DNA from 2 places in the Mammaliicoccus sp. Dog046 genome. Region 2 is predicted to be linked to the other one. Evidence: riboswitches for the same ligand, from Rfam matches in the RefSeq annotation. Region 2 holds a riboswitch; the other holds the start of a gene.
The links. A riboswitch is a leader RNA that binds a small molecule or an ion and turns the genes downstream of it on or off. The one in region 2 is predicted to bind thiamine pyrophosphate.

Region 1 (4,290 bases), 1.2 Mb from region 2:
TTGACCAGATTGAACGCGGTTATGAAATAACTTTATAAGTTCAAATGTATTATGACTATCCAGTCCAAAGGTTGGTTCATCTAACAATATGATATCTGATTGCGTACTTAATGCTGTCGCAACACTCAGACGTTTCTTCTGTCCGATAGATAATTCAAATGGGTGTTGATGTTTAACGTGTTCTAATTTAAGTAACTGTAACATTTCTATTGTTCTCTCTTGCGCTGTTGCTTTATCCTGGAATGCAAAGTTAATATAAATTTCGTTGTATACAGACATTTCTATAAATTGTAGTTCTGGATTCTGATAAACAAAATAAATATGCTGAGACGCATCTTTTACTTTGTTTAAAGGTTGGCCTTCGAATGACATCTCGCCTTTATATTTAACAAGCTGCATAATTGATTCTAAGAAAGTTGTCTTACCAGTACCATTCTTACCTGTTAACGTGATCCATTCACCGCTATTGATTGTTATATGGTCACTATTAAACAATGTACGTTTTCCACGTAATATGTTTAATTGGTCTAAGGATAGTAAAGGTTGGCTGTTTGTTGCCTTATATTCTAGTTGTGGCGCAAATTGCCATGAATTAGGGTGCCATACACCATATTGATTTAAAATTTGCGTATGGTTGTTTAAAATGTCTTCTGGCGTACTATCATGCGTAATTTCTCCTGTTTCATTCATTACAATAACTCTATCAACGTAATTCCAAATATAATCTACTTTATGTTCAACAATAACGACAGTTTGGTGTTCCCAATGTTGCATCATAAGATTCCACAATTGTGTTGTCGCTTCTCGATCTAACATGGCAGTAGGTTCATCTAAAAATAACGTATCTGATTCTTGTAACAACATAGATGCAATTGCTAGCTTTTGTTTCATACCGCCACTTAATCGATCAAGCTTTGTTGAAGCATCAGCTTCAAGGTTTACTTTTTGCATTGCTTCTATTATTAATGGATCCATTTCGTGTGCAGGTACGTTTTTATTTTCTAAAATAAATGCAAGCTCTTCTTTAATACGAGGCATACAAAATTGTGTATCTGGATCTTGGAAGATAACTCCAGGAGAAGGATCTATATGCTTATGATCGTATTTCATTGGAATATCCATAGATCTAGGGATAATACCACTTAGTACATTTAATAATGTACTTTTACCTGAACCGCTAGGGCCAAGTAAAAGTACTTTTTCTTTATCTTTAATTTCAATATTTATGTTTTTAAATATAATACGTTCATCTTCTGGAAATTTGAGTCTTAAATTTTTAAGTGATAACAATGGAATAACTCCTATAATAAGTCATAATCTTTTTTAGATGCAGGTCTAAAGAGTTTTGTAACACCAGTTTGATCGAGCGCTCTTACGATTGCATATCCTAATGCACCTGCAACGATTGCACCACTCAATATTCTAATAGTGAACATAAGAACGACGTTCCAAAGAGCTACATCACCTAAATAATTATAATACCAGTCGATAGGTAAAGTAATGATACCTGCTGCCATACCTGCAATTACCGCAACAGATAATTTTCTTGATTGGTAACGAACAACTAGAAAAATGACTTCACAAGCTAAACCTTGTAACAATGCATAAATGAAAGTAGGGATGTCAAACTGACCCATAACAATTGTTTCACCAGCACCAGCAGCGAATTCAGCTAAAATAGCCACACCAGGTTTTTGGATAATTAAATAAGCAACGATAGCTGCTATAAACCAAAAACCATAAACAGATTGTTCTAAATGTAAGCCTAATGGTTTGAGGAATTCATAAGGAATCCATAAAAACTTATAAATGATTGAGAAGATTGCACCAATTAAAACTGTGACTAAAATATCAGACAATGTTAAACTTTTTGACATGTGTATTTGCTCCTTTATATAAAAAAATGTGCACTCCTATATCTAAATAGAAGCGCACAAAAATATTGTTATCATCATTAAAATGAATATTATATGATTTTCGAACACTTTCCTACGCTAGTATCATCTAGATCAGGTACGAAGGGTCCAGACTATAAATATGTCCGTCTCAGTTAAAAACGCCCCTAGTGCATGTATTGAATTGTTAACACTAACAATAAGTCGAAATAGTTTTTTTGTCAATAGGAATTCTTAGTGTTCGCTCATCTAACGAATCTAACAACGTATTAAACGGAATGACTTATTCAAAAGTATCTTGAATATTGTCTTTCGTTTTTTCTTGACCGTCTTTGCGATCATTACTATTTTGTTGTTCTTTTTCTTTTACTTTTTTTGCTTCTTCTTTATGCTTATCATTTGCTGGCATAATAACACTCCTTTAAAATCTGTGATATTATAGTATACCCAACTAGATAAGTTTTTTAAACTTCATACTAGTACTTGGGACCGATTTTCAATATAATTAAAGACAATTGAAATTGAAACAACTATAATGTTCAATGAGGTGAAGAACATGTCTATAAAGAAAAAGAGCTGGGAAGTTCATTTTAGTCATATTATAGGTATATTCATTTTAATAACTGGATTACTTATACTATTTAATGCACCACGAATAAAAGATTATAATATTAAAGATTCTAGTGAAATTCACATTAGAAATATTGGAGACTTCTTTGTTGCTTTTTTTGATGAATTAGTAAGAATTTTAAATCACTATATCGGTGGCATGCCGGTTGTCACATCAATCATCATTTTATTATTAGGGATATTTGTATTATTGATAGGACGCACATTAAGAAGAACTACAAATTATGATTATGACATTTCGATATTTTATATCGGATTAACCATTTTGTTTATGGTTGTCATTATGATGACGATGTTCCAAGTATACAGCTTCGCATCATTTTTATTCATCATTCCGTTTGCTATACACATTGGATATGTCGTTTATAAAAATGAATTAGATCCAACGAATCGTAAATATCATTATTTATGGATCATTATTTCATATGGTTTATGTTATTTTATTTCTCAATTTGCGATGAATCATAATATAGATGCGAAAAACGTTAAACCAATTGATGTAATGAGTGTCAATTTATTTTTCATATTATTATGGTGCTTCAGTCAAATGTCGGTATGGGTAAGTTTATATTTAAGAAGATCATTACCTGTAAGTGATGAAGATATCGAATCGTCAAATGATGAAAAATATTCACGTGTTAAAAACAATCTTGTTACAAGTAAAATTTTAAACATGTCTCAAGGCTTTTATCAAAAATTACAAAACTTTAAACAAGCAACATTAGAAAAGTTTAATTCTGATGAAGCCATTGCGAAGCGTAAACAACGTAATGAAAGATGGAAAGAAATTATAAAAATAGAGGACGAAGATATTCCAAAATGGATGAGACGTCCTAAATGGTTAAAGAAAAGTTATATAGAATGGATATGTACAGCAGTATTATTCCTATTTACATTTATAGAATTTAATAATCGTAACGGGTTATTCTTATCTGGAGAATGGCATTTATCACAAATACAATATGTATTTGAATGGTTGACTTTATTCATCCTTCTTCTATTAATTATTTTATATGCTTACTTTAATTACACAACGAATTATAAAAATAAAAATAATTTCGGAAAATTGTTTGTCGTATCAGCTTTATTCTTTGAAATTGCAACTACGTTCTTTGTATCAGCAATTCAAACATCTCAATTTTCAGTGTTTATAACACCAATTTCATTTTTATTATTCTTGTTTATTACACCAGCATTTATTATTCATCTAAAAAAATCATTTTAATTTAAGTTTTTGACTATAACATTAGAAAAAAGCAGTAAACATTCGTGAAAATGAATGTTTACTGCTTTTTATTTTATAAAATAAAGTGATATAAAGTGCATAAACAATAACTAAATCAGCGACTGTTATATAACAAAATGTAATATGTAAATAATTTTAATGAATTTCTTCAAAAATGTATTGCGTGGAATAATTCTATCATTTATAATAATTTATAGTAAGCGTTTACATAAAAGGGGATCAAACTTTCTGGGGGAAATTTGATTAATAAATTCGGTTAACAGAGTATTCAATAGGGGGAATACTCTGTTTTTTTGCGTTTTGTGTTTTATACGTTATAATATGTGAGACGTTTCGAAAGGATGGCCAAATATAATGAAACAATTAATGCTTAAAAGAGGTAAAGAAGATAAATATTTAAGAGGATATCCTCTTGTAGAAAAAGATGACGTATTTGATATGCCGAAGATGGATGAAGGAGAGTTAATTGCCTTAGTAGATGCAGGTAAAAACTTTATTGCTACAGCATATTATGGAGAA
Region 2 (4,290 bases):
TCCGATACAAGCTCACCAATGATAGGTGATAGTAATATGCCATTACGATAATGACCAGTTACAAGAAATAGTCCGTTATCTATTTCATCCATAATTGGCCATTCGTTAAGTGTAAAAGGTCGAATGCCTGACCACTTATGAATCACTTTACTATTTACTAAAGAAGGGATATAAGTTGTTGCTTCATTGAATAGCCAGTCTTCACCTTTAGCAGTTGTACCTACAGAGAAGTCATCTTTATAACTTGTTGCGCCCACTAAAAATCTGTTGTGATACTTCGGAACAATGTAGCAACCATTAGTCATAAAGAGTGTTTGTTTTAAATCTAACTGAGGTTGCTCTAACAATAATACTTCACCCTTAATTCCGGTGATTTCTGTTGAAATATTATAGTCTTGTAACAATTGATCGCTCCATGCACCAGCGGCAACAATGACTTTTTTAGCAGTTAATGTACCTTTAGATGTTTGAACCCGATAAATATCTTGAACCCGTTCTAATGATGAAACTTCAGTTTGGTAGAAACGGTGTATGTCTTTCTGTTCAATCGATTTCAATAATGCCTTCGTATATTGAGATGCATTGATTTGACCATCTCTTGGAATATAAATGGCATGATTATGATAAGTAATATTGCTGTTAGACAATTGTGCTAATGATTGTTTATCTAATCGGACTACATCTTTATCGTGAGTATTTAAAAAGTTCCATTGCATGTTTAAATTGTCAGTGTCATCTTGAGCAGCGGCCATCTTAATAAGACCTTCTGACTGATAATGAATGTCTATACCAGTTTCTTCATATAATTCATGACTCAATGTCTTAAATTTCCTACGAGATTGCAGTGCGAGTTGGAATAAATCGGTATTCTCAGTGAATTCATTTTGAGCGCCGAGCATGCCACCCGCTTTATAAGAAGCATGTAGCCCAGGAACGTCACGATCAATCACAGCGATAGATAAATCATCATGTTCATGAAGGTCGCGCGCAATGGACATGCCAATTACGCCAGACCCGACGATTAGAACATCATACATAAGCTTGCCACACCTTTCTTAAAGACTTGATTTCTTGTATATTAGCTTTTCTAAAAAATGAAATTGCACAAATACCTTTGAATCCCGGAGGTAAATGTTTGATTGTATGAACATGAATTCCCCCGATAGCATAAATGGGAATATGATGTGCGACTGCTCGTTTGATTTCTTCATTTGATCTAGGGCGCTTACCATCTTTTGAAGCTGTTTCAAAAACATGACCGAAACATACGAAATCTAATCCATGCTTTTGAGCGCGTTGTATACTTTCGCTTGAATGTGTCGACATACTTACAGAAATATGTGGATGTGACTGTTTAAAAGAAAAGGCGTGTTCATCATTTTCACGAAAGTGTATAAATGTTAAATCATATTTTTTAAGCAATGTAATATCGCTATGCACCATTAATTTATCTTTAGGGAATCCATGATGAATTAAGTAGTCTACCGAGATACATAGTGATTCATGATCCATAGGAACACGTAATAACAATAAGTCTATGGATTCGGAAATTTCGATATAATGATTTAAATCTATTTCTGTTAATACTTGATACGGTGTAATGGCAATAAACATCTAATTCACTCCAAATAAAAAAGCGCTATTTTTCTATATAGAAAAATAGCGCAAAAATTAGCTTCTTTAGATACGCCACTTTCCTACGCCAGTATGAACTGGATCAGGTTCAGGGAATCCCAAAGTCACTACTTTAGTCTCAGCCTCTAATTAAGGCACTTCCAGTGGTTCATATTTAATTATTAACTTTATTGTACATATATTAATCAGAATGTTCAAATAGAAAAATAAATTTATCGCGTTCAGTGATAATTTGCGTTTACCCTTTGTAGAAAAGGGAATTATGAAAATAACAAATTACACTCAAAGTGTATTCTGATTTTCTAGAAATTTTATAACAAAAGGGTGGGATGAGAAATGGCTACACTAATTTTTTTAATTTCGTTAATCATCATTGCGACGTTATATTACTTTTTAAGAAGAAAATATATCGCCGATTTTAAAAGCAGAAGAAAGGTTCGGAAGCGAGAACAGCGACTGAAAGAATTAATTAATAGTGCTTTTAAGATAGAACGACTAGAATTAATTGAAGAAAGGCAAAGTGATGTAAAGTTAAAATACAACAAAAGAGCAATCGCCGTTAATCCCGATCACATTATTAAAGTAGATAATACAGAAGATGAACGCATTGAAATAAAATATGAATTACCAAATGAAATTACAAAAGAAGAAGTATTTGATTTTATAATTGAAAATAGTAATTTCTATATTACTAATGAAAGATATAACAAACTCAATACGAAACAAGCATAAGTGGATGGAGGTCATAGTATGATACCTGTAGTTAAAGCATATACAAATGAGAAAGACTTAGAAGCGGATATTAACACATTAAAAGACCAAGGGATTAGTCAAAAAGATATTTATATATTAACAGAAAACGAAGCACATACAGAACGTATTGTAGAAGAAACAGAATATAAAAATATTAATTATAATCGAAAAAGTATTGGCGGTTTTGAGTATAAAGAGGACGAATTGTTACGGAAGTTAGAAGTACTCAATGTCGCTAAACCAGAAGCAGAACGATATGTAGAAGATATTAAACAAGGAAAAGTAATATTGATTGTAACTGATCAAAGAATCAAAGGGGTGTTATAACAAAAAATCCGAGGCTGAATGCCTCGGATTTTTTGTTTATTAAACTTTTAAAATACTACGAAATCCTCTAGCAGCATAATAAGAATCGGCGCCATTATGGTACGTGAATACAGTATCGTAACGGAAGTCACAGAATAATGCGCCACCTAAGTTACGTATTTTTTCTGGTGTTGCTACCCAACTAGATGACTTTTTATCGAATTCACCTAATGTTTGTAAATGTCTATATTGTTCCTCAGTAAGCATAGAAACGTTCATTTCGTTTGCCATATCCATCGCACTGTTAGCAGGTTTATGTTTTTTTCTAGCATCTAATGCAGCTCTGTCATAACAAACACTGCGTCGACCTTTAGGGCTTTCTTTAGAACAATCTACAAAAATATATTGTCCATCTTCGAAACCGATGACATCAGGTTCACCTTCAGTCTTTTCCATTTCATTAAGTGACCAAAGTTTATCTTGGTTTAAATTAAGTTGATCTTCAACTGCAGACCATTCAATATTTTCATGTCGTTCTGGAAATTTTTCAAAACGTTTTTTTAAAGTTTCAAAAAGCGCAGTTTGTTCGTCTTGTGTAATTTTTGGTGATGTCATTGCAATTCCCCTTTATACTTTTCTTTTATTTTAGCAAATTCTAATTTTATTAAAAGTAATATGAGGCGTGAGGTGAGGGGGAGTCGTAGATTAACTTCCGAGTTAAGCGACAAGATACCCAAAGTCGTAGATTAACTTTCGAATTAAGCGACGAGATCGCCTAAGTCGTAGATTAACTTCTGAATTAAGCGACGAGATGACTGAAGTCGTAGATTAACTTCTGAATTAAGCGACGATCTCTAAAATTCACCCTCCCCACTAGTATTTTTAACGTCATTTACGATATAAAATTAAAATAAAAGTGTTAATTTAACATAATGCTTTACAATTCTTAACAGATAGCGTATAGTAGTCATCAAGTGATATTTCGACATTAAATTAATTGGTAGTTTTATTCATTGTTAATAAAGTCCATTTAAGTTTGAAGATTGATTATTGCAAATATATCGTGCAAAAGCACACAGGAGGACTTTTATTATGAATAAAGGTACAGTAAAATGGTTTAACGCAGAAAAAGGTTATGGTTTCATCGAAGGAGAAAATGGTAGCGACGTATTCGTACATTTCTCATCAATCCAAACTGAAGGTTACAAATCATTAGACGAAGGCGCTTCAGTTACTTTCGACATCGAAGAAGGTCAACGTGGACCTCAAGCAGTTAACGTTGTTAAAAACTAATATTAGTTTAGTTAAACTGGGACATAATATAATGTCTCAGTTTTTTTATGCTTATTTTTAATTGATTGACTATTCTGAATTTAATTATTCGCTTTATCTGCGATGTAATGGTTAAATAAATATAACAAGTGATAAGGAGGTTATATTTATGCCAGAAGTTCAACATTTAACATTTGGAAACAAAGATGCAGAACATACTGTGGAAGCATTTATTAATTTCGCGTGTCCGTATTGTTTAAATTATTTTAAAGCAGCTGATGCAATTTTAAATGATTATATCGAAGATGGTCGTGTGCATTATGT

Region 1: it holds a riboswitch for thiamine pyrophosphate, as region 2 does, so the genes downstream of both, P3U32_RS08810 (ECF transporter S component) here and P3U32_RS01710 (thiamine phosphate synthase) in region 2, are expected to answer to the same signal.

What each region holds. Positions count from the first base shown of each region.
Region 1 covers NZ_CP120131.1:1,766,555-1,770,844, reverse strand. Annotated here, with positions in the region: gene P3U32_RS08815 (ABC transporter ATP-binding protein) at 1-1,290, opposite strand, end outside; gene P3U32_RS08810 (ECF transporter S component) at 1,302-1,877, opposite strand; TPP riboswitch at 1,970-2,074, opposite strand; gene P3U32_RS08805 (hypothetical protein) at 2,179-2,304, opposite strand; gene auxA (lipoteichoic acid stability factor AuxA) at 2,452-3,750, shown strand; gene P3U32_RS08795 (class I SAM-dependent rRNA methyltransferase) at 4,126-4,290, shown strand, end outside.
Region 2 covers NZ_CP120131.1:368,677-372,966, forward strand. Annotated here, with positions in the region: gene thiO (glycine oxidase ThiO) at 1-1,037, opposite strand, end outside; gene P3U32_RS01710 (thiamine phosphate synthase) at 1,030-1,614, opposite strand; TPP riboswitch at 1,678-1,787, opposite strand; gene P3U32_RS01715 (hypothetical protein) at 1,972-2,367, shown strand; gene P3U32_RS01720 (YflT domain-containing protein) at 2,386-2,715, shown strand; gene P3U32_RS01725 (DUF4256 domain-containing protein) at 2,755-3,309, opposite strand; gene P3U32_RS01730 (cold-shock protein) at 3,787-3,987, shown strand; gene P3U32_RS01735 (thioredoxin domain-containing protein) at 4,136-4,290, shown strand, end outside.